2 linked regions of the Cupriavidus necator N-1 genome follow. The protein of the gene in region 2 interacts with the protein of the main gene of each other region in a pairwise test. Links are inferred from orthologs where the notes say so. Each region holds a gene or a part of one and is shown on either strand. Other genes may lie near its edges. The genes, in order: dsbD and CNE_RS21875.

What was found.
Region 1: the proteins of CNE_RS21875 (region 2) and dsbD interact in binary tests that used the Escherichia coli proteins (3 or more experiments, as listed by UniProt). The link is inferred for Cupriavidus necator N-1 from one-to-one orthologs.

Annotation. Positions count from the first base shown.
Region 1 is NC_015726.1:3,535,705-3,551,231, forward strand. The notes cover bases 12,659-15,527. They hold dsbD (protein-disulfide reductase DsbD), read right to left. Parts: upstream 15,113-15,527; coding sequence 13,205-15,112; downstream 12,659-13,204. Other genes in these bases: CNE_RS16595 (magnesium transporter CorA family protein), read left to right, coding at 12,659-13,183; cutA (divalent-cation tolerance protein CutA), read right to left, coding at 15,186-15,527. Outside these bases: lysA (diaminopimelate decarboxylase), read left to right, coding at 78-1,337; protein-methionine-sulfoxide reductase heme-binding subunit MsrQ, read right to left, coding at 1,359-2,057; protein-methionine-sulfoxide reductase catalytic subunit MsrP, read right to left, coding at 2,057-3,058; CNE_RS16555 (anti-sigma factor family protein), read right to left, coding at 3,238-4,080; CNE_RS16560 (RNA polymerase sigma factor), read right to left, coding at 4,077-4,619; CNE_RS16565 (COG4315 family predicted lipoprotein), read right to left, coding at 4,650-5,078; c-type cytochrome biogenesis protein CcsB, read right to left, coding at 5,238-6,407; CNE_RS16575 (cytochrome c biogenesis protein ResB), read right to left, coding at 6,457-8,643; CNE_RS16580 (c-type cytochrome), read right to left, coding at 8,831-9,490; yihA (ribosome biogenesis GTP-binding protein YihA/YsxC), read left to right, coding at 9,991-10,692; hemB (porphobilinogen synthase), read left to right, coding at 10,957-11,949; more of CNE_RS16595, read left to right, coding at 11,972-12,658. UniProt on the Escherichia coli protein: Required to facilitate the formation of correct disulfide bonds in some periplasmic proteins and for the assembly of the periplasmic c-type cytochromes.
Region 2 is NC_015723.1:821,155-836,811, reverse strand. What follows is about bases 4,187-7,185. They hold CNE_RS21875 (DsbE family thiol:disulfide interchange protein), read left to right. Parts: upstream 4,187-5,414; coding sequence 5,415-5,957; downstream 5,958-7,185. Other genes in these bases: ccmI (c-type cytochrome biogenesis protein CcmI), read left to right, coding at 6,417-7,185; CNE_RS21870 (cytochrome c-type biogenesis protein), read left to right, coding at 5,950-6,420; CNE_RS21880 (heme lyase CcmF/NrfE family subunit), read left to right, coding at 4,187-5,418. Also shown: CNE_RS21910 (nitrate reductase cytochrome c-type subunit), read left to right, coding at 1-47; CNE_RS21905 (NapC/NirT family cytochrome c), read left to right, coding at 60-647; cytochrome c biogenesis heme-transporting ATPase CcmA, read left to right, coding at 651-1,331; heme exporter protein CcmB, read left to right, coding at 1,328-2,005; CNE_RS21890 (heme ABC transporter permease), read left to right, coding at 2,002-2,793; heme exporter protein CcmD, read left to right, coding at 2,790-2,933; cytochrome c maturation protein CcmE, read left to right, coding at 2,930-3,403; more of CNE_RS21880, read left to right, coding at 3,400-4,186; more of ccmI, read left to right, coding at 7,186-7,622; CNE_RS21860 (L-threonine 3-dehydrogenase), read right to left, coding at 7,627-8,583; kbl (glycine C-acetyltransferase), read right to left, coding at 8,583-9,782; CNE_RS21850 (helix-turn-helix domain-containing protein), read left to right, coding at 9,887-10,483; CNE_RS21845 (xanthine dehydrogenase family Fe-S subunit), read right to left, coding at 10,519-11,688; CNE_RS21835 (xanthine dehydrogenase family protein molybdopterin-binding subunit), read right to left, coding at 12,528-14,924; CNE_RS21830 (N-carbamoylsarcosine amidohydrolase), read right to left, coding at 14,958-15,584; CNE_RS21825 (M29 family metallopeptidase), read right to left, coding at 15,587-15,657. UniProt on the Escherichia coli protein: Involved in disulfide bond formation. Catalyzes a late, reductive step in the assembly of periplasmic c-type cytochromes, probably the reduction of disulfide bonds of the apocytochrome c to allow covalent linkage with the heme.

The sequences.
Region 1 (15,527 bases), on a different replicon or contig from region 2:
ATGCCGGCCCCGCCTTCCACCCCTGCCCCCGCCACGCAACCGGCCTCGCCCCCTGCCGCCCCCACCACCCGATAACCATGACCGCATTTTTCCATCGCCAGGACGGCGCGCTTGCCGTCGAGCAGGTGCCGCTGGCGCGCATTGCCGCTGAATTCGGCACGCCGACCTATGTGTACTCGCGCGCGGCGCTGACCGCTGCCTACCAGGCCTACGCCGCCGCCTGCCAGGGCCGCAAGGCGCAGGTCCAGTACGCCATGAAGGCAAACTCCAACCTGGCGGTGCTGCAGGTGTTTGCCAAGCTCGGTGCCGGCTTCGACATCGTCTCGGGCGGCGAGCTCAAGCGCGTGCTGGCCGCCGGCGGCGACCCGCGCAAGGTGGTGTTCTCCGGCGTGGGCAAGAGCGCGGCGGAAATGGAACTGGCGCTGGCACACGACGTGCGCTGCTTCAATGTCGAGTCGATCCCCGAGCTGGACCGCCTGAACGAAATGGCCGGCCGCATGGGCAAGCGTGCGCGCGTGTCGCTTCGCATCAATCCGGACGTTGATGCGAAGACGCACCCGTATATCTCCACCGGCCTGAAGGGCAACAAGTTCGGCATCGCCTTCGAGGACGTACTGCCGACCTACCGCGCCGCGGCCGCGCTGCCGCACCTGGAAGTGACCGGCATCGACTGCCATATCGGTTCGCAGATCACTGAGGTGGAGCCCTATCTTGAAGCGCTGGACAAGGTGCTGGACGTGGTCGAGGCGCTGGAGCGCGACGGCATCCGCCTGGAGCATATCGACGTTGGCGGCGGCCTGGGCATCACCTACACCGACGAAACCCCGCCGGACATCACCGGCTTTGCCACTACGCTGCTGGAACGCGTGGCCGCGCGCGGTCACGGCCACCGCGAGGTGCTGTTCGAGCCGGGCCGCTCGCTGGTGGGCAACGCCGGCGTGCTGCTGACGCAGGTGGAGTTCCTCAAGCCCGGCGCGGCCAAGAACTTCTGCATCGTCGATGCCGCCATGAACGACCTGGCACGCCCGGCGATGTACGAGGCCTACCACCGCATCGAGCCGGTGGTGCGGCGCGACGCGCAAGCGGTGACCTACGACATCGTCGGCCCGGTGTGCGAATCGGGCGACTGGCTGGGCCGCGACCGCGCGCTGGCGGTGCAGCCGGGCGACCTGCTGGCAGTGATGTCGGCCGGTGCCTACGGCTTCACCATGAGCTCCAACTACAACACCCGCCCGCGTGCCGCCGAAGTGATGGTCGATGGCGCCACGGTGCACCTGGTGCGCGAGCGCGAACTGGTCGAGGACCTGTTCCGCGACGAACGCCTGCTGCAGGACTGAATCCCAAAACGCCCGGCCCGCCTACGCGGCGGGCTGGCGCGCCCCCGCGGGCTTGCGCAGCCGCCACCACAGCCGCATCCCCAGCAGCACGAACACCACCGCGGCGTAGATCGACACTTCGCCAAAGTCGTTCTTGCCCGCCTTGTGCCACCAGTAGTGCAGGATGGCCAGCACGGCGATCGCATAGACCAGCTTGTGCAGCGCCTGCCAGCGCTTGCCGCCCAGCCAGCGCACCATGCCGTTAGTCGAAGTCAGCGCCAGCGGGATCATCAGCATGAAGGCAGTGAAACCGACCGTAATGAAGGGCCGCTTGTACACGTCCTTGATCATGTAGGCGAGGTCAAAACCGCGATCCACCCCGATCCACAGCAGGAAGTGCTGCAGGCCGTAGAAGAACGCAAACAGGCCCAGCATGCGCCGCAGCTTGATCAGCCAGTTCCAGCCAGTGAGGCGGCGCAGCGGGGTGATGGTCAGCGTCAGGCACAACATCACCAGCGTCCAGGTGCCGGTGGAGCGGGTCACGAATTCAAGCGGATTGGCGCCGAACTGTTCCGTGGCACCCAGGTACAGCAGCCGTACGAACGGCAGCAGCGCCAGCAGCCAGAGCGCAAGCTTGAGCGCGCGCACGCGCTGCGGCGACAACGTGGCCAGGCCGACCGGCTTGCGCGCCGCCACGGCGGCGGCGCTGGTGGATGAGGTAGCCATGTGTTCGCCTTGCATCAGAAGAACTTCTTCAGGTCCATGCCCTGGTACAGCGAGGCGACCTGCTGGCCGTAGCCATTGAACGGCAGGGTCTTGCGCTTGGGTGCGAACAACGCGCCAAAGCCGCTGCCGCGCTCCTCGCCGATGCGGCGCTCGGTGGCCTGGCTCCAGCGCGGATGGTCCACGTCCGGGTTCACGTTCGAATAGAAGCCGTACTCCTGTGGCGCGGCCAGGTTCCAGCTGGTGGGCGGCTGCTTGTCGACAAAGCGGATCTTCACGATCGACTTGGCGCTCTTGAAGCCATACTTCCACGGCACCACCATGCGCACCGGCGCGCCATTCTGGTTGGGCAGGGCCTCGCCATACAGGCCGAAGGTCAGCAGCGCCAGCGGGTGCATGGCCTCGTCCATGCGCAGGCCCTCGCTGTACGGCCAGTCGAGCACGCCGCTGCTGACGCCGGGCATCTGCTTCTTGTCGGCCAGCGTGATGAACTGGATGTACCTGGCACCAGGCTGCGGCTCGACGCGCCGGATCAGCTCGGCCAGCGGGTAGCCGACCCACGGGATCACCATCGACCAGCCCTCCACGCAGCGCAGGCGGTAGACGCGCTCTTCCATTGCCGCCAGCTTCATCAGCTCGTCCAGGTCATAGACCTTGGGCTTCTTCACCAGCCCTTCCACCGACACCTGCCACGGGCGCGGGCGCAGCGTGCCGGCGTTGCGCGCCGGGTCGGACTTGTCGGTGCCGAATTCGTAGAAGTTGTTGTAGGTGGTGACATCCTCGAAGGGCGTGCGCTTGTCGGTGATGATGTAGGCGTTGTTGGGTGTGGCGGCCAGCTTGTGGCCGTGCTGCCCCTGCGCCAGGGCCTGGCGCGCAAACCACGGCGCCAGCGTGCTCCTGGCGGCGCCGGCGGCGGCCAGCGCCAGCACGCGGCGGCGCGCTTCGAAGACGTGACGGGGCGTGATCTCGCTGGCGGCGATATCGCCGCCGCGCAGCCATTTGGGGGAAGGGATCAGCATGGTTTTCCTCGTTGCCTGGCCGTGCCGGCGCCGGTTGCGCCAACACGCTTGCAGAATTGGACTCTGGCCTTGGTCGGAGAGTGCGGGCCAGTCCTGACAGTTTTTTGTGCCTGCGTCGGAATGCCGCGGGTCATGAGGCGTCAGACGCACGCAATGTGCCGCCTGCACCTCGCGCCCGGCTATCCGCCCTGGTATTGCTGGTACACCACCTGCGCCAGCGTCAGCAGCCGCGCCCGTTCCAGCGGGCCCGCCAGCGCAAAGCCGAGGTCGCGGTCGATCCAGTAGAAGGCCATCATTGGGTCGCGGCCGGGGGCTGGCCGCCTGGTGCCCGCGCCTGGCATGCGCTCGACGCGGAAGCCCGTATCGGGCGTGCCCTGTGCCATGCGCCGCAGCTGCAGCGACAGGCGCGTACCGTCGTCCGCTTCATACATCAGGATGGCCGACGGGCCGCCCTCGGCCACGCCCAGCCGGCCGCCGATCAGGTGGAAGCCCTGCGCGCGCAGGTCCGGCACCTGCAGCGCCTTGCCCAGGCGCTTGGACAGCCATGCGATCAGGTGGGCCTCTTCCGTCGCCGCGACTTCCACCGGGTGGCGCATTTCCGGAGCGTAGACCGCGTGCGTGGCCAGCGCCTCGCGCGCAAAGCGCTCGCCGGGCGCCATCGCCACGGACACGCCGCCAAGGCGGCCATGGGCCAGCCAGCCGAGAACGCCGCCGACAGACAGCAGCGCCACCGACGCGCAGGTGGCCGCCAGCGCCATGGTCCAGCGCGGCCGCCGTAGTCGCGCGTTGTCGCGCCGGCCATCGCCATGCAGCCCGGGCGGCAAGGCCGCGAGCGGCACCGGTTCGTTCAATATCGGATCCAGCCCCCCGTGCAAGGCATCGGCCTGCCGGCGCCAGGCGGCAACCTGCGCCGCCGCGTCCGGGTGCTGCGCCAGGTACGCCTCCACGGCCGCACGGCGCGCGCCGGAAAGCTGGCCATCGGCGTAGGCGTGGAGATCGGCTTCGTGGATGGCGGACATCATTTCACCCGCTGCAGGGGCTTGCCGGAAGCCGCCGGCGCGGCAGCGGGCGCCTTGCCGTCGAGCAGCCGGCGCATCTGCTCGCGCGCCCGCGCCAGGCGCGACATGACCGTACCCTGCGGCACGTCGAGCACGCGCGCGGCCTCCGCATACGTCAGTTGCTCCAGGCTGACCAGCAGCAGCACCGCGCGCTGCGCCTCCGGCAGTTGCGCCAGCGCCTGCACCAGGTCGCGGCGCAGGCCGGGGTCGTCAGCGGGGGCGCTGACCTCGGGCAGCGTATCGGTGGTGACCACCAGTTCCTTCCTGCGCACGGTATTCAGGCGCAGGCGGTGCATCAGGGTCAGCAGCCACGGCAGCAGGCCATCGGCGCCGTCGCCCCACCAGGCGCCGGGGCGCAGGCGGAAGCGCCAGCGGTAGCGCAGCGCGCGCTCGAGCGTGTCCTGCACCAGGTCGTCGGCCAGCGCCGCGTCGCCGGTGAGGCCGCGCGCATGGCGCCGCAGCCGCGGCGCCAGCGCGACGAGCTGGCCGTCAAACCCTTCCATGCCGTGGCTGCGGTGGTGGCTGCTGAAGCGTCAGGGCTTGGCCACGTGCCAGACGTTGTTGAGGTTGTCGCCGGCGCGGTCGCCCGGCTTGGCGTCCTTGGCAAAGCGGTACAGCGGCATGCCGCGGTACGCCCACTGCTTGCCGCCGTCCTCGCGCGTGATGATGGTGTACTGTCCTGACGCATTGGTGCCAGGTGCTGCCATCAGCGGCGGCCAGTTGGTGGCGCACGGGCCGTTGCAGGCGCTCTTGCCGCTGCCGGCGGTGTCGCGGTCGAAGGTGTACAGCGTCAGGCCCTGCGGATCGGTCAGCACGCCACTGGTCACCTTCACCGTGGGCGGCATATTGCCGGCAGTGCCGCCCATACCGGCACAGCCGGCGAGCAGGACCGCCGCGCAGCCGAGCGCGAGCGCGGCGGGACGAACGAGGGATGCTGCAGCGTTACGACGCGGACTTGCCATGATCTTGTTCTCCATGCAAACCGGTGCCGCCAACCGGCACCGCTCCTCAAGTAAACACCGGATGTGATGCCTTTATTCCTTTGGCGTCCAAAAAAATTAAAAAAAGACGAAAAAAAACCTGCCCGGAGGCAGGTTTTTGCATTGCAGCATGAGGCCGCGTCACAGTTCGCCGTAGCTGTGCAGTCCCGACAGGAACATGTTGACGCCCAGGAACGCGAAGGTCGTCACCAGCAGGCCGACCAGCGCCCACCAGGCCGCCACCGTGCCGCGCAGGCCCTTCATCAGCCGCATGTGCAGCCACGCCGCGTAGTTCAGCCAGACGATCAGCGCCCAAGTTTCCTTCGGGTCCCAGCTCCAGTAGCCGCCCCAGGCCTCGGCCGCCCACAGTGCGCCCAGGATGGTGGCAATGGTGAAGAAGGCAAAGCCGACCGCGATTGCCTTGTACATCACATCATCAAGCAGCTCCAGCGATGGCAGGCGCTCGGCCAGGATGCCACGCTGCTTGAGCAGGTAGGCTACCGAGACCATTGCCGCCAGCGCAAAGGTGCCGTAGCCGATAAAGTTGGCCGGCACGTGGATCTTCATCCACCAGCTTTGCAGCGCCGGCACCAGCGGCTGGATCTCCTGCGCATTGCGGCTGACCGTGTACCACAGCAGGAAGCCCACCGCGGCCGACACCACCAGCATCACGAACGGGCCCAGCGCGCGCGTGTCGTAGCGGCCTTCGTAGTACAGGTAGAACAGCGAAGTGATCAGCGTGAACAGCACGAACACTTCATACAGGTTGGAAATGGGGATATGGCCGATGTCAGTGCCGATCAGGTAGGACTCATACCAGCGCACCAGCAGGCCGGTGAAGCCCAGCACCACCGCGCCCCAGCACAGCTTGCTGCCGATGCTGTAGCCCGTGTCCGAGCGCGTCGCCAGCCCGAGCCAGTAGAACAGCGTGGACAGGAATACCAGTGCGCTCATCCACAGGATGGCCGACTGGCTCGACAGGAAATACTTCAGGAAGAAAGCCTGGTCCGCGCGCGCCAGTTGCCCCTGGTAGAGCTGGATCGCGAACAGCGACAGCGCGGTGAGCGCCAGCATCAGCGGGCGCACCGCCTTCCAGTGCCAGCCGAGCAGCGCGAAGGTAGGCACGGCGCCGATCAGCACGGCCTTGTCGTAGCCGTCCATCCACTGCCCGTATTGCGACAGCGCCACGCCGGCGCCAACCGCCAGCGCCAGCGCAAAGAGCCAGTCCACCCAGGTCAGGCGGCGCAGGAAGGAAGGTTCGAGATAGGCCTCGTCAGCCGCGCCGGTGTCGGCGCGCGTGGTGCCGCGCATGGCGGGACCGGCCTGGTTCACATTTGAGGACATAGCGTACCTGCTCAATTCAGTGGGGAGTGCCGGCGGGCCCGGGCGCATCGCTGCGGCCCCCTGCGGCGCGGCCGATATCGTCGCGCAGCGCCGTGAATTCCTTTTCGAAATCCATCGTGCGGCGCTGAGTCGACATCGCCATCAGCACATGGCTGCCAGGCTCGGTGTCGCCCTCGGCGGGCTTGTCCTTCACCCAGATCCAGACCCGGCGCTCACGGATATAGAACATCGCGAACACGCCCAGCACCAGCAGCAGACAGCCAAGATACACGATGTTCTTGCCCGGCGCACGGGTCAACTGGAACACGCTGGCCTTGATCTCCTTGAAGTCGTCGAGCTGCAGGAACACCGGCGCGCCGTAGAAGAAACTGTCCGACAGCGCGTTGATGGCCTGCTGCAGGAAGGTGCCGCTCTGGGCGCTGTTGGCCACCACCGGCAGCTTGTCCTGGGCGCGCGCCAGCTGCCACAGCTCCCACATCGAGCCGTTCAGGATCTTCAGGAGCACGTCGGCCGCCTTCTGCTGCTCGGCCGGGGGCACGGATTTCTCCAGGAAGGCCGCGATCGCGGTGAAGCCGCCCGGGGGCGAATCCGGCGAGGGCCGCGTGGCGCCGGCGAACAGGTCGAGCGCACGCAGCGAGCTTTCCGCCAGCTGGCGGCGCAGGTCGGCCTTGTCATCGCCTGGCATCGACGCCAGCGCAAAGCGGCGCGCGGCCTCGCCGCGCAGCGCGCGGTCCTGCAGCGCGGCGCGCAGGCGCATCCAGTCGGCCACGCTGCCCTGGTCGTCGGCGGGGATGCGCAGATAGCGGAATTGTTCGCTGGGCGATTCGCGCATGCCGGCCAGGAACACCGACTGGCCGTCCATCTGCACCGGCACCATGTAGTTGTTGTACTCGCGCGCCTGGCCGGTGCGGTCGCGCAGCTTGTACTGCACCGACGGGCCGACGTTACGCAGCGTCTTGGCGCGGTCGGTGCTGGCGGCGGCGCCCAGGTGCTTCTCCAGCGTCTCGTTGAAGGACTTGCGCGCCACGCCGCGCGCGTCGGGCTTGCCCGAGGCATCGGTGACGTTCTCGATATTCATCAGCCGGAAGTCGCTGAACTCGACCGTCAGGCCTTCGCTGTCGGCGCTGGTGCCGGTGCCCGCCAGCGGCTTGTTGCCGCCCACCGCGCCATCGATGGTGAAGGTGGCGTGGCCGCTGCCCTGCATCGGGTAGCCGACGAACTTCAGGCGCGAGCCGCCGTCCTCGAAGCTGGACTGGTAGATGGCGATGCCGTCGACGATCAGCGGCTCGTTCACCTTGATGGTGGCCTCGGTCTGCTTGCCGGTGGCGCGGTCGGTCACGACCACATCCGAGGCAAACAGCTTGGGCATGCCGGTCTCGTAGAAATCGACTTTGAACTTTTTCAGCGTGATCGCGAACGGCAGGTCCTGCACCAGCGCCCCGTCGGCGATGTTCAGGATGGCGGTGGACACGGTCGAGCCCTCGGGCACGTAAGCGTTGCCGCGAAAGCCCGGGTTGCTCGCCGACAGCCGGTGCTGCGGCGGGATCTCGCTGATGACCGCGTTGCCGCTGATCGGGGACTTGCCGCCCAGCCACATCTGCGCGCGGATCAGCAGGTCGCCATCCAGCAGGCCGCCAATACAGATCACCACGATAGCGGTGTGCGCCAGGATATAGCCGGCCTTGTTGGCCGCGCCGGCCTTGGCCGCCAGCAGCGTGGCGCCGTCATGCTCGACCGCCTTGAGGCGGTAGCCGCGGTTGCGCAGCAGCGCCGACAGGCGGCTCACCGCCTCGGTGCGCGGGCGCGCGCCGTCGAATTCACCGCGGTGATGGAAGGCGCGCAGGCTGCGCTCGCGCACATGGTCCTTCCACGAGCGCATGTCCGCCACCATCTTGGGCGCGTTGCGGATCAGGCAGAGGCTGGTCGACACCACCAAAAAGGCCAGGATCAGCAGGAACCACCAGGACCCGTAGACCTTCTGCAGCGACAGCGTATGGAACACATCGGCCCAGAACGGCCCGAACTGGTTGACGTAGTTGGGATACGGCTCGTTCTGCTTGAGCACGGTGCCGATCACGCTGGCGATGGAGATCACCGTCAGCAGCGCGATCGCGAAGCGCATCGAGGACAACAATTCGACCGCGTCGCGCAGCACGCGGTGAGAGGTCTTCAGGTGCAGCCCTGAAGTGGAAGCGGTCGACATGTGCAGGGAAACCTAAAACAACGTGCGGCTTGGAAATGAAAAAAGGGCGGACATGCTTTGGCAAGCAGGCCACCCTTTTCGATTGTGACAGGCGCGTTCGGTTGCATGCCGCGGCACACCCGCCGGAACGGGGGCCGCCAGACCAACGCGCCGGCGCCTGGCGGGCGCCAGCGGAGTCGCGGAATCGTTATCGAACGCCGGCGACGTAATCCGCCACCGCCTTGATCTCGGCATCCGACATCTTGGCGGCGATGGTCGTCATGACCGGGTTGTTCTTGCGGGTGCCCTGGCGGAATGCCACCAGTTGTGCTTCGGTATAGTCCGCCCACTGGCCGCCGATGCGCGGGTACTGGGCGGGAATGCCGGCGGCAGTAGGACCGTGGCAGGCGGCGCAGGCGGGCACGCCCTTGGCAGCGATGCCGCCGCGGTAGATCTTCTGGCCGGCTTCGATGGTGTCCTTGTTCTTGGCGGTCGCCGGCTTGAGCGACTGCTTGGCCAGGTAGGCGCCGACGTTGCGCATTTCCTCGTCGGTCAGCACCGACGCCATCGGCACCATGATCGCGTTGTTGCGTGCCTTGGACTTGAAGTCGGCCAGCTGCTTGTGGACGTACTCGGGATGCTGGGCGGCCAGCTTCGGGTTGGCGGCGGCGGCGCTATTGCCGGCGGCGCCGTGGCAGCTCAGGCAGGCGGGCACATTGCGGTCGGGGGCACCTTGCGTGTACAGCGTTTCACCCTTGGCCGGGTCAGCCTTTGCGGCGGCCTGCTCTGCGGCAGATGCCATTCCGGAAAGGGCGGCGGCAGGAACGGCCAAAGCCAGGACACCCAGAATCTTCGCAATGCGGTTCATTCGCACACCTTCTCTGAATTGTTTTGGATACCGTGATGCGTGCCGGCCCGGCGCTTTGCAGGCGGTGAGGACGCGCCGGTGCAAAGGCTGGTATCGTGGCGACCCGCGCGCGGCTGACCGATCCGCAAAGCGCTGGCCGTGGCGGCAGACCCCGCCAGCCCGCTCCCGCCGCCGCCGCACCCTCCGGTGCAACACGCAATGCGGGGCAAGGGCCCTGCCCACGATGGAACGACACACTAGGCTTCCCGCCCGGACGACGGCAGCCAAGGCACGCGGCCATGGATGCCACGCGTCACCCGTTCAGGAGACCGTTAACCGGCGTATTGTACAATAAGTTATGTGCCGGATTGATGCCTTGCGCCTTGTCATGCCCCTTTCGGGCTGCGCCAGATCAACCCCGGCGGGCGGCCTGGGCCGCCAGCCATCCCACCCTGGCGAGACCCCGGCCCCGGCATGCGCAATGCGCACAGCCTCCGCGGCCCGCCCCACCGCTCTAGCGCATGTCCCTTCTTCACCAGGCCCGCTTCTTCATCACCGTGAACCACCTGCGCGACCTGCCCGCCACGGCCGTGCCGGAGGTGGCGTTCGCCGGCCGCTCCAACGCCGGCAAGTCCACGGCCATCAACATCCTGTGCAACCAGAAGCGGCTGGCGTTCTCGTCGCGCACGCCCGGGCGCACGCAGCACATCAACTATTTCTCGGTGGCGCCGGTCAAGGCGCCCGACCCGCTCGCCTTCCTGGTCGACCTGCCCGGCTACGGCTATGCCGAGGTCTCGGGCACGGCCAAGTACCACTGGCAGGGGCTGCTGAGCGACTATGTGCAGACGCGCCAGCAACTGTCCGGCCTGATCCTGATGATGGACGCGCGCCGTCCGTTCACGGATCTCGATTGCCAGATGGTGGAGTGGTTCCTGCCGACGGGGCGCCCCATCCACGTGCTGCTGACCAAGGCCGACAAGCTCACCAACAGCGACAACGCCAAGGCGCTGCGCGAGACCCGCAAGATGCTGCAGGGCTACGCCGAGCAGATGGAAACGCCGGTGCCCATGACGGCACAGCTCTTCTCCAGCCTGAAGCGCCGCGGCATCGAAGAGGCGCAGGGCGTGATCGCCGGCTGGCTGAACCTGCCGGAAGCGCAGAAGGCCGAAGCCAAGTCCGCAGCGGAGACGAGCGAGCCGCCTGCGGCCGACCCGGCGGTGTAATCACCAGGTCAGCACACAAAAAAAAGCCCCGCTGCAAGCAACGGGGACAAACTTTCCCGCCGCAGGGGCGGGTACCCGCTCAGGGAGGAGTAGCGGGGGACACCGCGCCACGCAGGGCGCAACGCAAAGTGTCCGCGAGTATGATAGCGGGCACGCTCAAAAGTTTAGTTTTTCTTCGGCCAGCCGCCTTGGACCGCGCTTTGCCGCGCGCGCCGTGCTTGCCGGCCCGCTTTCCTGTCCAGCTCTACAGTCAAGAAGCCCGCCATGTCCACCTTCCCCGAATACCGCCCGCGCCGCATGCGCCGCGATGATTTCTCCCGCCGCATGATGCGCGAGCATCGCCTGTCCCCGGACAACCTGATCTACCCCGTCTTCATCCTCGACGGCCAGAACCAGCGCCAGGCGGTGGCGTCGATGCCGGGCGTCGAGCGCGTGTCGGTCGACCTGCTGATGCCGGTGGCCGAAGACTGCGTCAAGCTGGGCATCCCAGTGATCGCGCTGTTCCCGGTGATCGACCCGTCGCTGAAGACGCCGGACGGCATCGAGGCCACCAACCCCGAGGGCCTGGTGCCGCGTGCCGTGCGCGCGCTCAAGGACCGCTTCCCCGAGCTCGGCGTGCTCTGCGACGTGGCGCTCGACCCGTACACCAGCCACGGCCAGGACGGCGTGCTGGACGACAACGGCTACGTCATCAACGATGTGACCGTCGAGATCCTGGTGCGCCAGGCACTGGCACAGGCCGAAGCCGGTGTCGACATCGTGGCCCCATCCGACATGATGGATGGCCGCATCGGCGCGGTGCGCACGGCGCTGGAAGACAACGGCCATATCCATACGCGCATCATGGCGTACTCGGCCAAGTATGCGTCGGCGTTCTACGGCCCCTTCCGCGACGCGGTGGGCTCGGCCGCCAACCTGGGCAAGGGCAACAAGATGACCTACCAGATGGATCCGGCCAATACCGACGAAGCCCTGCGCGAAGTGGCGCAGGACATCCTGGAAGGCGCCGACATGGTGATGGTCAAGCCCGGCATGCCGTACCTGGACATCGTGCGCCGCGTGAAGGACGAGTTCCGCTTCCCCACCTACGTCTACCAGGTCAGCGGCGAATACGCGATGCTCAAGGCCGCCGCGCAGAACGGCTGGCTGGACCACGACAAGGTGATGATGGAATCGCTACTGGCCTTCCGCCGCGCCGGCGCCGACGGCATCCTGACCTATTTCGCGCGCGACGCCGCGCGGCTGCTGACGGCCTGAGCGGCCAACGGACAGAGCGCCTATGGAACTGCTAGGCTTCTCGGCCAGCCAGGTACACCCGCTCGCCTCGCTCACCGAGGCGGGCAACTTCCTCAACGGCAATGCCGCCGCGCTCTTCGTCTGGGCGGACTTTTCCACCGAGGAAGTCACCGCCGCGCCGGATGCCTGGCGCGAGAGCGTGCGCCAGCTTGCCGGCGCGCCGATCCTGGACCTGCACTTGACCGACGCCACCAATGCCGCGCATCCGTCGTATTTCGATACGACCAATGCGTACGACATGGTGATCTTCCGCAAGCTGACCTTCGAGACCAGCCGCGCCATCGCCGAGGCCGAGCCGCAGGATCCCGCGACCGGCACGGCGAAGCCGCCTGCTGCCGAGACCGCCGCCCGCCAGAAGCGCTATCCGCCCGGCTTCCTCCCGGCACTGGCCAGGATCGACACACAGCCGGTCACGTTCTTCATGTTCGACACGGTGCTGGTCACGGTGCGCTCGGGGCAGTCGCGCACGGTCGACCAGGTGCGCCAGCGCCTGCTGGAGCTGTGCCAGGCACCGCGCCCGCAGGCCACGCCCGTGCGCAACGGCCAGCCGCTGCTGCACGGCGTGCGCCCGCCCAGCCGGCCCGAGGACCTGATGCTGCGCCTGCTCAATGCGATGGTCGACCGCTACCTGGAACTGCGCGCGCCGCTGACGCGCCAGCTCGACCGCTGGCAGCGCGCGCTGCTGAACTCGCGCCGCAGCTTTTCAAGCTGGGAGGGACTGCTGGATGCCCGCATCCAGCTGCGCAAGCTGGAACACCTGAGCGAAGAGCAACGCGACGCGCTGCAGGAATTCCGTGACAGCCTGCTCGATAACCGCTACAGCAGCGACCAGCCCGGCGGCCCGGCCAATGCGCCGGGACGCGACGAGGTGCTGCTGGTGCGCATCAACGACGTGATGGAGCACATCCAGCGCGTGCTGGCGCACGCCAGGCGACTGGAGGATTCGATCGAGTCGGCGGTGCAGATTCACTTCTCGGCGGTGGCGCACCGGACCAACCGCACCATGCGCACGCTGACGCTGATCACGGCGCTGTTCATGCCGCTGACGCTGATCACCGGCGTCTTCGGCATGAACTTCGACCGCATGCCCTGGCTGCGCGAGCCGGACGGGTTCTGGTGGTCGATCGGCCTGATGGGCGCCGTGGCGCTGGGGCTGGCCGCACTGTGGGCGCTGGGGCGGCGGCTGGAGCGCTAGCAGCGCAGCGCCAGGTACGCCTCAGGTACTGGTACGCGTGCCAAAGGCCCGCTCCAGGCTTTCCAAGAAGCGGTTGGCCGACTGGTAGCCGATCACGCGCACCGGGCGCTCGCGCCCGTCGGCCCCGAACAGGATGATGCCCGGCGGCCCGAACAGGCCGAAGCGCTTGAGCAGCGCCTTGTCGTCGGCATTGTTGGCGGTCACGTCCGCCTGCAGCAGCACGATCTCCGACAGCCGCGCGCGCACGCGCGGATCGACGAAGGTTATGTGCTCCATTTCCTTGCAGCTGACGCACCAGTCGGCGTAGAAATCCAGCAGCACCGGCTTGCCTGCGGCCGCGGCCTGCGCCACGCGGGCATCGAGCTCGGCCACGCTGCGCACGCGCTCGAAGCGCACCGTCTGCGCGCCAGAAGAGGCTTCTGCGCCACCGCGTGCCACGCTCAGGTGCGACAGCGGCTGCAGCGGATCGCGCCCGCCCGAGGCCACGCCGATCAGCACGATCGCCGCTGCGATCGCAAACAGCACGCCCACGCCCTTGCCCACCCGCGCCAGGTTGCGCGGATCCGGGCCCAGGGCGTCAAAGGCGCCCAGGAACACCGCCGCCACCAGCAGCAGCACCGCCAGCGCCAGCATCGAGGCCCAGGCCGGCAGCACCGGCCCCAGCATCCACAGCGCCACGCCCAGCAGCAGGAAGCCGAAGAAGCGCTTGGTGACCTCCATCCAGCGCCCGGCCCGCGGCAGTAGGTTGCCCGCGCCGACGCCCACCAGCACCAGCGGCACGCCCATGCCGAGCGCCATGGCGAACAGCGCCGCGCCGCCGATCACGGCATCGCGGGATTGCGCGATATAGGCCAGCGCCCCGGCCAGCGGCGCGGTGACGCATGGCCCGACGATCAGCGCCGAGATCGCGCCCATCGCCGCCGCACCCGCCACCTGGCCGCCCTGACGGCGGTTCGACGATTCGGTCAGGCGGGTCTGCCAGCGCCGCGGCAGTTGCAGTTCGTACAGCCCGAACATCGAGAGCGCCAGCGCCACCATCAGCGCCGCGAACAGTCCCAGCACCCACGGTGTCTGCAGCGCGGCCGACAGGCCCTCGCCCAGCAGCCCGGCAGCCACGCCGACCGCGGTGTACACCACCGCCATGCCCAGCACGTAGGCCAGCGACACCAGCAGCGCACGGCCGCGCGTGACGTGCTCGCCCACCACGATGGATGACAGGATCGGCACCATCGGCAACACGCAGGGGGTGAACGTCAGCAGCAGGCCCAGGCCGAAGAACAGCGCCGCGATCAGGGCCAGGTTGCGGCTCGCCAGCGCACCGGCGATGCGGTCGCTGTCGTCGGCACGCAGCACCGCCGCCGCGCCGGGCGTGGCCGGCTCCGGTGCCAGCGCCGCCGCGGGCGCGTCCGAGCGCCCGCGCTTGCCGAACAGGTCGGCCAGCCCGCTGCTGCCGACCTTGTACACGCTCTCCATCGGCGGATAGCACAGGCCCTTGTCGGCGCAACCCTGCGAAGTGACCGTCAGCGACCACTTGCCGTCCGCCGGCGCCGCGTCCACCGGCACGCGGATGACCACGCTGTCGCGGTAGGTCTCCATCTCCTTGCCGAAGGTCTCGTCGAACTTGACCTTGCCGTGCGGATACACCGGCGTTCCCAGCTTTACGTCGGCGGGCTGCGCGGCAAAGGCGAAGCGCTCGCGGTACATGTAGTAGCCGGGCGCAACCTCGAAGCGCACCTCGACCGTCTTGTCGTCAAGCTGGCTCGCGGCGAAGCGGAAGGCCTGCTCCGGCGGCAGGAAGTCGTCTTCGGTGGCGGCATGCGCGCCGCCCGCCAGGCACACCCAGGCCAATGCCGCCAGCAGCGCTGCGGCAATATGCCGCGCCCAGTCCTGCCCGCGCGCGCGCTCCGGAAGTGCCAAACCGATGTTCATGTCGCTGTTTCCTGTCTGTCTTGAACCGGGGTTACCTGCGTACCCGCTGCTGCGCTGCGGGCGCCGTTGCCCCCTACTTTGCCGGCGCTGCGGCGGTCTCGGTCTCGCTGCGGACCCAGGCCAGGTACGGCGCGTAACCCGCCGTCACCGGCCAGGCAATGAGCTCCGGCACGTCGTAGGGGTGATGTTGCCGGATCACGGCCTCCAGCGCAGCGTAGCGTGCGCGCGTGGTCTTGATCAGCAACGGCCACTCCTGCGCGCGCTCCAGCTTGCCCTGCCACCAGTACTCGGACTCGACCGGCGCCAGGCGGTTCACGCAGGCGGCGGCGCGCGCCTGCAGCACTACCTGCGACAGGTGCGCCGCGGTCTCGGCATCGGGGGTATTGGTGATCACGACGATCACCTCGGCCGGATC
Region 2 (15,657 bases):
AGCAGATGCTCAAGCGCAAGCCCGGCGTCAAGGGCTCATCCAACTAGCGGATGCGCGCCATGCTCGACCTGATCAAGCGTTACTGGCGAACCATCAACCGGCCCAGCGCGTATTTCAGCCTGGGCTTCCTGACGCTCGGCGGCTTTGTCGCCGGCGTGGTGTTCTGGGGCGCGTTCAACACCGCGCTGGAGCTGACCAATACCGAGCAGTTCTGCACCGGCTGCCACGAGATGCGCGACAACGTCTACCAGGAGCTGCAGGGCACCATCCACTTCACCAACCGCAGCGGCGTGCGCGCCAAATGCTCGGACTGCCACGTGCCGCACAACTGGACCACCAAGATGGCGCGCAAGATGCAGGCGTCCAAGGAGGTCTGGGCCAAGATCTTCGGTACCGTCGACACCCGCGAAAAGTTCCAGGCACACCGGCTCACGCTGGCGCAGCACGAGTGGGCGCGCTTCAAGGCCAATGATTCACTGGAATGCCGCAACTGCCACGACTACCAGTCGATGGACTTCACGCGGCAGAGCCCGCGCGCGCAGGCCATGCATTCCACCCACCTGGCCAACAAGGAGAAGACCTGCATCGACTGCCACAAGGGCATCGCGCACCATCTTCCCGACATCTCCAAGGCCGAGGAGAAATGACGCGTGCCAGTCCGCTCGCCCGCGCCGCCATCCGAGCTTCCGCCTGAATCCCCACGTTGCGCCGCCCCCGTGCTGAGCGCGAGCGGGCTGGCCATCTCGCGCGCCGGACGCCCGGTGTTGCGCGGCATCGACCTCGACCTCGCCCCCGGCGGCCTGCTGCAGGTACTCGGCCCCAACGGCAGCGGCAAGACCAGTCTGCTGCGCGTGCTGTGCGGGCTGGCCATGGCCGATGCCGGCACGCTGCACTGGCGCGGCCGCCCGGTGCGCGCCGCCGACCCTGACTATCAGCTGGCGCTGGCGTATGTCGGCCACACCAATGGCATCGACCCTGACCTGAGCCCGGCGGAAAACCTGCGCTTTGCCGCGCGCCTCGCCGGATCGGACGACAGTGCCGATGGCGTCGCGCGCGCCCTCGCCGCGCAAGGGCTGGAGCGGCTCGCAAACGCGCCGGTGCGCACGCTCTCGCAAGGGCAGCGGCGGCGCGTCGCACTGGCGCGCCTGTCGCTGGCGCAGCGCGCCTTGTGGCTGCTGGATGAACCAGTGACCGCGCTGGATGCCGATGCCTGCGCGCGCTTCGATGCGCAGCTCGGCACGCACCTCGCCGCCGGCGGCATGGCCGTGATCGCCACGCACCAGCTGCTGCCCGCGGGCGGCGCGGTGCTGCAACTGGGGGCGCCGGCATGATGCGCATGCTCGCCGCCATCGTCGCGCACGATGTCTCGCTGTCCTGGCGGCGGCGCGGCAGCCTGCTCGGCGGCGTGGTGTTCTTTGTCATCGCCGCCAGCCTGTTCCCGCTGGCAATCGGCCCCGAGCCGCAGCAGCTGCGCGCGCTGGCTCCCGGCATCCTGTGGGTGACGGCACTGCTGGCGTCGATGCTGTCGCTGTCGCGGCTGTTCGCGCAGGAGCATGCCGACGGCAGCCTGGACCAGCTGCTGCTGTCGCCGCATCCGCTGGCGCTGCTGGTGCTGGCCAAGATCGCCGCGCACTGGCTCACCAGCGGCCTGCCGCTGCTGTTGCTGACACCGCTGCTGGCACAGCAGTATGGGCTGCCCCTGGGCGCATCGCTGCTGCTGGCGGCGTCGCTGCTGGTGGGCACGCCGGCGCTGAGCCTGATCGGCGCGGTCGGCGCGGCGCTGACGCTGGGCGTGCGCGGCGGCGCGGTGCTGCTGTGCATCCTGGTGCTCCCGCTGTGCGTGCCGGTGCTGGTGTTCGGCGCCAGCGCCGCGGCCGCTGCCGATGCCGGGCTTGACGTGATGCCGCAGTTCTCGCTGCTGGGCGCCTGCCTGGCGCTGTCGCTGTTCCTGTGCCCGCTGGCCACCGCCGCCGGGCTGCGCATTGCCATGGAGACGCCGGCATGAGCCAGCCGCTGCCATCCGTCCACCCCGCTGCCGCGCCGCGGCCCCCGGTCCGCGGCGGCTGGCTGGCCTATGCCGCGCCGGTGCGCTTCTATCCGCTGGCCGGGCGCATGGCCTCATGGTTCTTTGCCGCGGCGGCGCTGTTCGCGCTGGCGGGACTGTGGCTCGGCTTTGGCGTGGCCCCCACCGATGCGCAGCAGGGCGAGGTCTACCGCATCATTTTCATCCACGTGCCGGCGGCGTGGATGTCGATGTTCATCTACCTGGTCATGGCCGGCTACTGCGCGCTGGCACTGGTGCTGCGCACGCGGCTGTCGTCGATGATGGCCTCGGCGCTGGCGCCCACCGGCGCGCTCTTCACCGCGCTGGCGCTGTGGACCGGTGCGCTGTGGGGGCAGCCCACCTGGGGCACCTGGTGGGTCTGGGATGCGCGGCTCACCTCCGAGCTGATCCTGCTGTTCCTGTACCTCGGCTTTATCGCGCTGGAAGCGGCCATCGACGAGCCGCGCCGGGCCGAGCGCGCCTGCGCGGTGCTGGCGCTGGTGGGGGTGGTCAATATCCCGGTGATCTATTTCTCGGTGCAGTGGTGGAACACGCTGCACCAGGGCGCATCGGTCAGCCTGACCGCGGCGCCGTCGATGGCGGCCACCATGCTGGCTGGCATGCTGCTGATGACGATGGCGTGCTGGATGTACACGGTGGCGGTGGCGCTGGTGCGCGTGCGCTGCATCCTGCGCGAGCGCGGCGAGGTGCCGCACGGCCCTGCCATGGTTCCCGGAGAGACCTCATGACGCTGTCCTCGCTGCTGCCCTACGGGCATCACGGCATCTTCATCGCCGGCGCCTTCGGCGTGAGCGCGCTGCTGCTGGCGCTGGAGCTGGTGCTGCTGGCCCGCCGCTGCCGTGCCACGCGCCAGGAAGCCGGCCAATGACGCCGCGCCAGCGCCGCTTCGGGCTGCTGGCCGCGGCGCTGGCCTGCTGCGGCATCGCGGCGGCGCTGGTGCTCAATGCCTTCCGCTCCAACCTGGTGTTCTTCTTCAGTCCCAGCCAGGTCGCCGCGCAGGAGGCGCCGGTGGCACGCAGCTTCCGGCTGGGCGGGCTGGTGGCGCCCGGCTCGATCCGGCGCGAGGGCGACGGCATGACGGTGCGCTTCGTCGTCACCGACACGGCGCGCCAGGTGCCGGTGCGCTACCGCGGCCTGCTGCCCGACCTGTTCCGCGAAGGCAAGGGCGTGGTCGCGCGCGGCCAGCTGCAGGCGGACGGCACCTTCATCGCCAGCGAGGTGCTGGCCAAGCACGATGAAAACTACATGCCGCCTGAAGCCGCCGACGCGCTCAAGCAGGCCGCGCAGGTGAACCGCCGCATGGCCGAAGCCGCGCCGGCACAGGGAGTACGCCAGTGATCGCGGAACTCGGCCATTTCGCGCTGATCGTGGCGCTGCTGGTCGCGCTGGTGCAGGCCGTGGTGCCGCTGGCCGGGGCCGCGCGCGGCCAGCTGGCGTGGATGGCGCTGGCGCGCCCCGCCGCGCGCGTGCAGTGCCTGCTGGTGGCGCTGTCCTTCGCCGCACTGACCTGGTCCTTCGTCAGCAACGACTTCAGCGTGCGCTATGTCGCCGCCAACGCCAACAGTGCGCTGCCGCTGGCGTACCGCATCGCCGCGGTCTGGGGCGGGCACGAGGGCTCGATGCTGCTGTGGACGCTGATGCTGGGCCTGTGGTCGCTGGCGGTGTCCGCGTGCAGCCGGCAGCTGCCGCTGGCCGCTGTGGCCCGCGTGCTGGCCGTGATGGGCGCGATCAGCGCCGGCTTCCTGGCGTTCCTGCTGTTCGCCTCCAACCCCTTCGTGCGGCTGCTGCCGCCCGCAATGGAAGGCCGCGACCTCAACCCGTTACTGCAGGACCCGGGCATGGTGTTCCACCCGCCCCTGCTCTACATGGGCTACGTGGGCTTCTCGGTGACCTTTGCCTTTGCCGTGGCGGCGCTGCTGGCCGGGCGCGTCGATGCGGCCTGGGCACGCTGGTCGCGGCCGTGGACCACGGTGGCGTGGGCCTTCCTGACGCTGGGAATCATGCTGGGCAGCGCCTGGGCCTACTACGAGCTGGGCTGGGGCGGCTGGTGGTTCTGGGACCCGGTCGAGAACGCCTCGTTCATGCCGTGGCTGGCCGGCACCGCGCTGATGCATTCGCTGGCGGTCACCGAGAAGCGCGGCGCCTTGCGCGCCTGGACCGTGCTGCTCGCCATCTTCACCTTCTCGCTGAGCCTGCTGGGCACCTTCCTGGTCCGTTCCGGCGTGCTGACCTCCGTCCACGCCTTCGCCGTGGACCCGAAGCGCGGCATCTTCATCCTGGCGCTGCTGGGGCTGGTTACCGGGCTGGCCCTGGCACTGTATGCGTGGCGCGCGCCGCGACTGGCGCGGCGCGTGGCGTTCGCGGCGGTCTCGCGCGAGTCGATGCTGCTGGCCAACAACGTGCTGCTGGCGGTGGCCGCCGCCACGGTGCTGCTGGGCACGCTCTACCCGCTGCTGGTCGATGTGCTGGGGCTGGGCAAGATCTCGGTCGGCCCGGCCTACTTCGAGCAGGTCTTCGTGCCCTTGATGGCCCCCGCCGGTGCGTTGATGGGCGCCGCGCCGCTGGCGCGCTGGCGCCACGGCAGCCTGCCCGACATGGCGCGCCGCCTGCGCTGGGGCGCCGTGGCCAGCGCGGCCATCGGGCTGGGGCTGCTGCTGGTGCTGCGCAATGCCTCGGCGCTGAGCGGGCTGGGGTTGCTGCTGGCGGCCTGGTGCGTGCTGAGCGCCGTGACCAGCCTGGCGGCGCGGCTGCGCCAACAACAGGGGCGCCGCCTGGCCGCGCTGCGCCAGTTCACACCCAGCTACTGGGGCATGCTGCTCGCCCACGCCGGCGTGGGCGTCTTCATCGCCGGCGTGACGCTGGTATCCGGCCAGGAAAGCCTGCGCGAACTGCCGATGCGCGCCGGCGAGAGCGTCAGCGTGGGCGGCTATGACTTCCGCTTTGCCGGCGTGACCCAGGGCGGCGGGCCCAACTACGACGCGCTGCGCGGCACGCTGGTGGCCGCGCGCGATGGCAAGCGAGTAGCACTGCTCCACCCCGAGCGCCGCATCTACCGCAGCCAGGACATGCCCACCACCGAGGCCGCGATCGACAGCGGCGTGGCGCGCGACCTCTACGTGGCGCTGGGCGAGAACGTCGATGGCAGCGCCTGGGCCGTGCGCATCCACGTCAAGCCCTTTGTCGACTGGATCTGGGCCGGCTGCGTGCTGATGGCGCTGGGCGGGCTGCTGGCCGTCTGCGACAAGCGTTACCGGCTTCGCCGCCGTGCCGCCAATCCTGCCACCGCGCCAGCCGCGCCGGATGTGCCCGCAGTGCCGGCATTGGCCTCCGCCCATGAGGAGACGCCCGCATGACGCGCTTCCTGCTGCCGCTGGCCGCCTTCCTCGCCCTTGCGGTCGCGCTGGCCGCCGGGCTGCGCCACGACCCGCGCGAACTGCCCTCGCCGCTGGTCGGCAAGGCCGCGCCGGCGTTCCGCCTGCCGCTGCTCGAACCCGAAGGCCGCACGCTGGCCAGCGCCGACATGCGCGGCAAGGTCTGGCTGCTGAATGTGTGGGCGTCGTGGTGCGCGGCCTGCCGCACCGAGCATCCGCTGCTGGTGGATTTTGCCGCGCGCTCGCCGGTGCCGCTGTATGGCCTCAACTACAAGGACGAGACCGGCGCCGCGCGCGACTGGCTGCAGCGGCTGGGCAACCCCTATGCGGCTTCGCTGGTCGATGCCGACGGCCGCGTCGGCATCGACTACGGCGTCTACGGCGTGCCCGAGACCTTTGTCATCGACCAGCACGGCGTGGTGCGCTACCGCCAGGTGGGCCCGGTCACGCGCGAGGTGCTGGAGCGCAAGCTGATCCCGCTGATCGAGCAGCTGGAACGGCAGGGAGGCAGCCATGCGTAGCCGGATCCGCACGATGCTTGCCGTGTGGCTTTGCTGCGTTTCGCTGCAGGCGACGGCGCTGACGGAAGCGGAACTCGATGCCCGCGTGCACGCGCTGTCCAACGAGTTGCGCTGCCTGGTCTGCCAGAACCAGACCCTGGCCGACTCCAACGCCGACCTTGCCGTCGACCTGCGACGCCAGATCCGCGCGCAGTTGCGCGGCGGCGCCAGCGACGAGGCGGTGAAGGACTACCTAGTGCAGCGCTATGGCGACTTCGTGCTGTACAAGCCGCCGCTGCGGCCGCTGACGTGGCTGCTGTGGTTCGGTCCGCTGTTGCTGGTGGCCGGCGTGGCGGCCGCGATCGTGCGTGCGCGCTCGCGCAATCGCCAGGCGGATGCGACGCTGGACGCCAGCGCGCAGCGCCAGCTTGCGGACTTGCTGGACGAATCGGCCACAACATCCGTGGAGCACCGCCAGCCATGACCACCTTCTGGCTGCTCGCCGCCGCCCTGATCGCCGCCACCACGGCCTGCCTGCTGTGGCCGCTGCTGCGCCGCCGGGCGGTGCCAGACCCGGGCACGCCGGAACGCAACTTGCTGGTTGACCTGTACCACGACCAGTTGCGCGAGCTGGACACCGACCTGCGCGGCGGCACCCTCACCGCGGCGCGCCACGCCGAAGCCCGCGACGAACTCGGCCGCCGGCTGCTCGATGACGCCGCCGGCGCCGCCACCGGCACGGGACGGGCCGGCACCTCGCCGCTGCTCGCCGCGCTGCTGCTCGCAGTACTGCCCAGCGCCGCCATCCTGCTCTACCTGCACCTTGGCAACCCGGTCGCGCTCTGGCGCGCCGACGACCTGCCCGAAAGCACCGGCAACCAGCACCAGCTGAGCGGCGCGCAGGTCGAGGGCATGGTGAACCAGCTCGCGCAGCGCCTGCGCGAGTCGCCCGGCGACGCGCAGGGCTGGGCCATGTTGGCGCGCTCATACAGCGTGATGGAACGCCATGCCGACGCCGCCGCGGCCTACGCGCGGGCTGTTGAATTGGCGCCGGACGTGGCCGCGCTGCGCTCCGACTACGCCGATGTGCTGGCCAGCCTGAACGGCGGCTCGCTGGAAGGCCCGCCCATGGCGCAAGTGCGCCAGGCCCTGGCGCTGGACCCGGACGACCCCAAAGCGCTGGCGCTTGCGGCCAGCGCCGCGGCCGAACGCGGCGATAAACAGGCGGCGATCGGATATTGGGAGCACCTGTACCGGCTGCTGCCCGCGGATTCGCAGACAGCGGCGCGCATCGCCGCCAACCTTGCGGCCGCGCGCGGCACGGCTGCCGCGGCGCAAACCCCGAAGATCACCGGCATGGTCACGCTCAGCGAAAAGGCCGGGCGTACGCCGCAACCGGGCGACACGCTCTTTGTCTACGCGTTGCCCGCTGACGGCTCACGCATGCCGCTGGCAGTACTGCGCCGGCAGGCGCGCGATTTGCCGCTGTCGTTCACGCTGGAGGATGCGATGGCGATGCGGCCCGATCACCGGCTGTCCGGACAGCAACAGGTCATGCTTGAAGCGCGGATCTCGGCCAGCGGCAGCGCCTTGCCGAAGGCCGGGGACCTGGTGGGGCGCACCGGACCGGTGGCAGTCGGCACCGAGGGCATCCGCATCGCTATCGACGGCACGATCGCGCCATAGTGGCTCAGGCGGGCAGCGTCACCTTCAGGTTGGCCAGCATGTCCGCCACCATCTCCTTCAAGCCGTACTCGGCCTTCCAGCCCCAGTCCGCGCGCGCGACCGAATCGTCGATCGAATCCGGCCAGCCCTGCGCAATCGCCTGGCGATAGTCGGGTTCATAGCGGATCTGGAAGCCCGGCACCTGCTCGCGGATGGCCGCTGCAATCTGCGCGGGCGTGAAGCTCATCCCGGCAATGTTGTAGCTGCCGCGCTCGCCGAGCTTGTCCGCTGGCGCTTCCATCAGTTCGATGGTGGCGCGGATGGCATCGGGCATGTACATCATCGGCAGGGCCTCGTCTTCCTTCAGGAAGCAGGTGTAGGGCTCGCCCTTCACCGCCGCATGGAAGATGTCGACCGCATAGTCGGTGGTGCCGCCGCCGGGCGGGGTCTTGTGAGAGATCAGGCCCGGATAGCGCACGCTGCGTACATCCACGCCGTGGTTGGCGTGATACCAGCGGCACCAGCCCTCGCCCGCCTGCTTGGAGATGCCGTAGACGGTGGTGGGCTCCATCACGGTCTTCTGCGGTGTCTGTCCGGCAGGCGTGGTCGGGCCAAAGGCTGCAATCGAGCTTGGCCAGAACACCCGCTCCAGCCCGGTCTGCCGTGCCAGCTCCAGCACGTTGAGCAGGCTGGTCATATTGAGGTTCCAGGCCCACTGCGGCGCCTTTTCGCCGGTGGCGGATAGCGCGGCGGCCAGCAGGTAGACCTGTGTGATGCCATGGCGCTCGACCACGGTGGCCAGCTCGCCCCGGTCGGTCGCGTTGAGCATCTCGTGCGTCAGGTGCACGTGCCGGCCGGTGGGCACCACGTCGGAGGTGATCACGTTGGTGCGCCCGTAGCGCTCGGCCAGCGCCAGTGCCAGTTCAGACCCGATCTGGCCGTTGGCGCCGACGATCAGGATCTTCGGTTTGCCATCTTCCATCAGATCAGCCCCAGTTCGCGGCCAGCCTGGCCAAAGGCTTCCAGCGCCTCTTGCAGCGCGGCTTCGTCATGCAGCGCGCTCATCTGCACGCGGATGCGCGCCTGCCCCTTGGGCACCACCGGGTAGAAGAAGCCGACCACGTACACGCCCAGCTCCAGCAGGCGCTGCGCGAGTTGCTGCGCCTTGTCGGCGTCGTAGACCATGATCGGGATGATGGGGTGGTCGCCCGCCTTGACGTCGAATCCCAGCTGGTCCAGTCCCGCGCGGAAGAACCTGGTATTGCCCTCCAGCCGGTCACGCAGCTCGGTACTGGCTTCCAGGATATCGAGCACCGCGATCGACGCGCCCACGATGGCCGGCGCCACCGTGTTGGAGAACAGATAGGGCCGCGAGCGCTGGCGCAGCAGCGCCACCACTTCCTTGCGCGCGCTGGTGAAGCCGCCCGAGGCGCCGCCCAGCGCCTTGCCCAGCGTGCCGGTGATGATGTCGATCTTGCCGAACACGCCGCGCGCCTCATGCGTGCCGCGCCCGCGCTGGCCCATGAAACCGGTGGCATGGCATTCGTCGATGCCCAGCAGCGCGTCGTACTCATCGCAGATCGTGCGCATCTGGTCCAGCCGCGCCACGGTGCCGTCCATCGAGAACACGCCGTCGGAAAACACCAGCGTGTAGCGCGCACCGTCGGCCCGCGCCTGCTCCAGCTGCACGCGCAGGTCGTCCATGTCGTTGTGCTGGTAGCGGTAGCGGCGTGCCTTGGACAGGCGGATGCCGTCGATGATCGAGGCATGGTTGAGCGCATCGCTGATGACCGCGTCTTCCGCGCCCAGCAGCGTTTCGAACAAACCGCCATTGGCATCGAAGGCCGAGCCATAGAGGATGGTGTCCTCAGTGCCGAGGAAGGCCGACAGCCGCGCCTCCAGCGTCTTATGCAGGTCCTGCGTGCCGCAGATAAAGCGCACCGAGCTCAGCCCGAAGCCATGCGTGCGCAGCGCCTCGTGCGCGGCCTCGATCACCTGCGGGTGCGACGACAAGCCAAGGTAGTTATTGGCGCACAGGTTGATGACCTCGCGGCCGTCGGTGGTGCGCACCCGCGCACCCTGCGGCGTGGCGATCACGCGCTCATTCTTGAACAGCCCCGCCGCGCGGATGCTTTCGAGTTCGGTACGGATGGATGCATAGAATGCCTCGGCATTCGACATGGCTTGGCTCCCGTTGGTGTGCGAGGGATATGCTAGGATTCGATCGATAAATCGAACGCGTTCTCTATATCGAACGTTTTGCGCAATATAACGAACATTCCCCCATGACGCAAGCCCTTGCCCAAATGCCGCAGGCCGACGGGCCGCCCGCCGTCGGCATGGCGCTGCAGGCGCTGCGCCAGCAGCAGCGCCTGTCGCTCGATGAACTGTCGCGCCGTGCCGGCGTATCCAAGTCGATGCTGTCGCAGATCGAACGCAACCTGGCCAACCCCACCGTGGCGGTGCTGTGGCGCCTGGCCAATGCGCTTGGCGTCAGCCTGACGGATTTCCTGGCCGGCGGCGCGGCAGAGCGGCCGGGCGGCGGCATCACCGTGATCCAGCCACATGCCACGCCATCGCTGAAAAGCCCCGATACCCGCTGCGACCTGCGCATCCTGGGCCCGATCGACCTGGCCGGCCGCTTCGAGTGGTATGAGCTGACCATCCAGGCCGGCGGCGTGCTGGCCTCCGAGCCGCACGAAGCCGGCACCCAGGAACACCTGTCGGTGCTGAGCGGATCGATGACGGTGCGCGCGGGCGTCGATGAGAAGAAGCTGAGGCACGGCGAGACCGCGCGCTATGCGGCCGATGTCGCACATGCGATCTCCAATGGCGGCAAGACCACTGCCACCGCACTACTGGTTGTAGTGCATCCGGGCTGACGCGGGCAAGGGTTGCGACAGCCCGGCGGGCGGGTTCAGCGGGCGCCGAACCATCGTTTGACCCGCTCCCACAGCACGCCGAAGAACATCGCCACCGGATTGAGGCGTACCGCCTGGTTGCGTTCGGCATCGCTCAGCGTCGGGTCCATCCGGCGCGCCACCGACTTGCCGAAATCGGCAATCATGCGCCGCACGAAATCCCGCACCAGCCCCGACCGCGAGAACTGCGCCAGCGGCCCTTGCAGCGAATACTGCAGGTCGACCGCGACTTCGGTCTCGTGCGCGGAGAGCGCCTTCAGCTGGTAGGCGATGTCGCCGGCGGCCTTGGAGTTGCTGAGCGAATCCTGGCCTGCGCCCTTCAGCACGCCACGCTTGAGCGCGTCGTCGCGCTGCAGGCGCGCGGCGCCGTCGAACCTGGCGGACATCGGGCCGAACTTGATGGCGATATGACCCTTGACCTTCTCCCCCGCAATTTCAGTGAGCACCGCGCCCGGCAGGCAGCCCGCGACGGCTGGCAGGTCGGCCATGAAGGCCCAAACCGAGTCGAGCGCGTAGGGGACGGTGAAGCTGCCTTCGATGCGCGACCAGCCCTTGCGGTCGGCTGACCGTTCCGCCTCGGCGCCGGTGCCGGCGGCCAGGTGCGGCAGCGTGCCGAGCGCTTCGTCGGCAACGGCAAAACCGGTGAACGGCGCTTCGGCCGGCGCCGCGCCCGCGACGTGCCGCGCAATCACGCCGGCTGCGTCGCGGCGTGCGTCCAGTACCGAGCGGATGGCGGCGACGATTCCCATATAGCCGGTGCAGCGGCACAGGTTTCCCGACAACTCGTGACGGATGGTGGCGTCGTCCGCATCGGGCAGGCGCAGCACGATGTCGCGTGCGGTCGCCAGCATACCCGGCGTGCAGAAGCCGCATTGCAGGGCATGATGCTGGTTGAACGCCGCGCGCAGGTCGGCCATCACGGCATCGTCCTGGTAGCCTTCGACGGTGACAATGTCAGCGCCCTGGCAGGCAGCCGCGAAGGTGATGCACGACCGCACCGGCTTGTCGTCGAGCAGCACGGTGCAGGCGCCGCACACGCCGTGTTCGCAGCCGAGGTGGGTGCCGGTCAGGCTGTGCGTGTCGCGCAGGAAGTCGCCCAGGTGCGTCCGGTCCGCGCACGCGCCAGAAACCCGGCGGCCGTTGACATTGAATTCGATGGTCTGCACGGGCGCTCCTCAGTTCAGCATTTGCGTGACGCAGCGCATCACGACGGTACGGTAAAGCTTGCGGTCGATGGCGTCCTTGCCCGGCGCGGCCTGCGCCACCGCTTCGTCCACGGCACTGGCCGTGAGCGCCGCGGCGCCTTGCGCGGCGACCGCGCGCTGAGTCCGGGCAGCACCACCGGTGGCCCGTCCAGCGCGCCGAGCACGATGCGTGCAAAGCGGCGGCTGGCATCGAAGTACGCGGCGCAGCTGGCTTCGGCGAACTCGCCGGTCTTGCGGCACAGCTTCTGGTAGCCCCAGCGGCTGTGCGCGGTGGCATGCGGCACGCGCACGGCGGCGATCAGCTCGCCGTCGGCCAGCACCGTGGTGTAGGCGCCGATCATGAAGGCTTCCATGGGCACATCGCGCGTGCCGATGCCGGATGCAATCTCGATGCGCGCACCCAGCGCGGTCATCACCACCACCCAGTCCGCGGCCGGGTCCGCATGGGCCAGGCTGCCGCCCACGGTGCCGCGGTTGCGGATCGCGCGGTAGGCAATGCCGCCCGCCACGTCCTGCAGCATGGTGCCCTGCAGCGGCGCGAACACGCCGTCCTCGATCTGCGCATGGGTCACGCAGGCGCCGATGCGGATGTCATCGGGGGTGGACGCGACTTGCCGCAGTTCGGCCAGCCCCGACACATCGACCACCGTGTCGGGACGGGTCAGCCGCAGGTTCAGCATCGGGCCGAGCGACTGGCCTCCGCCCATGGTCTTGGCCACATCTATGCCCGCGCCAAGGCGGGCCAGCGCCTCCGGCAGCGAGCCGGGCGCATGATAGGAAAAAGCGACGGCTTTCATGGGTCAGGCTGCCTTCTTGCTTTGTGCGCCGGCCACTGCCGCATCCAGCGCTTCAAGGATCTTTCTCGGGGTCAGCGGCGTTTCCTGCAGTTCGACACCGAAGTCGCGCAAGGCGTCGTTCACCGCGTTGAAGATCGCCGCCGGCGGTGCGATGGCGCCGCCCTCGCCCATCCCCTTGGCGCCGAATTCCGTGTGCGGCGACGGCGTCTCGAAATGATGGATGCGGATCGATGGAATCTCGGTCGGCCCGGGCAGCATGTAGTCCGCCAGCGTGGAGGCCAGCGGCTGCCCGTTGCCGTCATAGCGCATCTCTTCGAACATCGCTGTGCCGATACCCTGCGCCACACCACCGTAGGTCTGGCCCTCGACCACCATCGGATTGATCATGGTGCCGCAGTCTTCCACCACCACATAGTCCAGGATCTCGACATGGCCAGAATCGATGTCGACTTCCACCGCGACCGCATGCGTGGCGTAGGTGAAGCTGCCGGTATCGACCGCGGGCTTGAAGCCCATAGTGACCTCCAGCCCTTGCGCATCCACGTCGTGCGGCAACAGGTGGGGATTGATGTACCAGGCGTCGGCAATGCGGCCGATATCGATGACGGTGGCATCGCCTGCACGAACCGCGCCGGCTTCGAGCGTTACCGCCTCCACCGGCTGCCCCAGCATATGCGCGCCAATCTTCTGCAGCCGCGGCAGCAGCGCCTTGCATGCCCGCGACACCGCGCCGCCCGACATCACCAGCGAGCGCGAGGCATAGGTGCCGGTCGAGAACGGCGTGAGCCCGGTATCGCCGTGCACCAGCTTGATCCGTCCGATGTCGATGCCCAGGATCTCGTGGGCAATCTGCGCGAACGTGGTCTCCATGCCCTGCCCGTGCGAATGCACGCCGACCCGCACTTCGAGCCCGCCATCCGGCGTGATGCGCACCGTGGCCGAGTCGAAGCCGGGGATCACCGGCGTGCCCCAGGCCGCGAACACGGATGTGCCGTGGGCCGACTGCTCGGTGTAGGTGCCAAAGCCCACGCCGACATAGCGGCTGCCCTGCGGACCCGCCTGCTGCCGCGCGCGGATCGCGGGCAGGTCGATCATCTCCATCGCCTGGCGCACGCTGGCCGGGTAGTCGCCGCCGTCGAAGTGCTTGTTGGTCACGTTGACGTAAGGCATGGCCTGCGGCGGCACCAGGTTTTCGCAGCGCACTTCCCACGGCTCGCGCCCCACCTCGCGCGCGATCGCGTCCATCATCAGTTCCATGGCGAAGCAGACGCCGGTCCGGGCCACGCCGCGATACGGCACGAAACCTGGCTTGTTGGTGGCCACGCAAGTAGTTTCGCAGCGGTACCCGTCAAAGGCATAAGGGCCGGGCAGGTTGCCGATCGCCTGTCCCGGCTCCAGCCCGACGGTGAATGGCCAGACCGAATAGGCACCGCCATCGATGGCGATCTTCGCGTCCAGCGCCAGCAGCCGGCCGCGTTGGTCGGCATAGGCGGTAAGCTCGTAGTGATGCTCACGCGAGTTGGCCCCGGCGGTCAGGTGCTCGCGCCGGTCCTCGACAAAACGGAACGGCCGCTTGTAGGTCAGCGCCAGCCAGGCGATACAGAGCTCTTCCTGCTGCAGCACGCACTTGTAGCCGAAGGCGCCGCCCACGTCCGGCGAGATCACGCGCACGCGCGCCTGGTCCAGGTCCAGGCAATGGCTCAGGATGGTCCGGATCATATGCGGCACCTGAGTGGCGCTGTACACCACCAGCTGGTCGAACTGGTGGTCCCAGTAGGCCAGCACCGCCTTGCCTTCCATCGGCACCATGCACTGGCGCGCCAGGTTGACCTTGCGGTGGACGACGACGGAGGCCTCGCGCTGGCGCGCCTCGAAGTTCTTGTCGATATTCAGCGTCAGGAAGGTGTTGTCGCGCCAGTGTTCGTGCACGCGCACCTCGCCGGCGAGCTGGCGGGCCTGCGCGACGTCGGTCAGCGCGGGCAGCTCGTCGAACTCGGCCACCACCTGCTCGGCGATGTCCTCGGCTTCGGCGCGCGTCGGGGCAAAGGCCATGGCAACGGGCTCGCCGACAAAGCGCACCTTGCCGCTGGCCAGCGGCGCCTGCGCCGACGGCTGGTAGGACGGGAACGCCGAATCCGCGACGATGTCGCGCGCCGCCGCCATGTCCTCGCGCACGATCACCGCTTGCGCGTGGCGCGCGGGCTTGCTCACGGACAACAGCCTGGCATGCGCCACGGGGCTGCGCAGGAAGGCCACCTCCTGCAGGTCCGGCATGGCAATGTCCGCGACAAAGCGCCCCTTGCCATGCAGGTGCCTGGCGTCTTCCTTTCGCGCCACCCGGGCTCCCACGCCCTGGCCGCGTCCTTCTTCCGAATGATCCGGTTCCATCGACGATGTCATTGTCTTATCCGTCCCGATGATTCATGCAAGCGCTCATTCGCGCACCCCGATAGCAGCCAGCCCCTCTGCGCGCGAGGCCACCGTCGCATACTTCTGCCCCATGTCGAACAGGTTGGCCTCATGCGGGCCGAGCGCCCTGTCGCCGACGCAATCCGACAGCACCAGCGGCCGGAAGCCGTACTGCATGGCGTCCACCACGCTGGCGCGCACGCAGCCGCTGGTCACGGCGCCGGCCACCACCAGCGTGCGCACGCCGCGCTGCGTCAGCCACGCGGCCAGCGACGTACCGAAGAATGCCGACGGCACGGTCTTGCGCACCACCAGCTCGCCCGCCCGTGGTGCCAGTTCTTCGACGATGGCACTGTTGCGCTCGCGCTCCTTCAGCGACAGCATGTTCGGCACCTTCATGGCGAAGATGTTGTGGTCCGACCCATCGTCCGCAAAGACGATGCGGCTGTGCGCGATCGCCCAGCCTTCGCGCCGTGCCACGGCCAGCAGCGGCACGGTGTTGGCGATGGCCTCGCGGATATTGCCGCCGCCGAACACCTCCGGATCGGCAAAGCCGTTGACGAAATCGACCACCAGCAGCCCGAACGGGCCCGCCAGTTCCAGGTCGTTGCCGAAGCCCTGGCGCTGGTACGCGCCGATCTCCTTGTGCATGGCTACTTCTCCTCCGGGTAGCGGAACCCGTCCGTGACCTTGCCGCGGGTCACCACATCCACGCCGTCCAGGC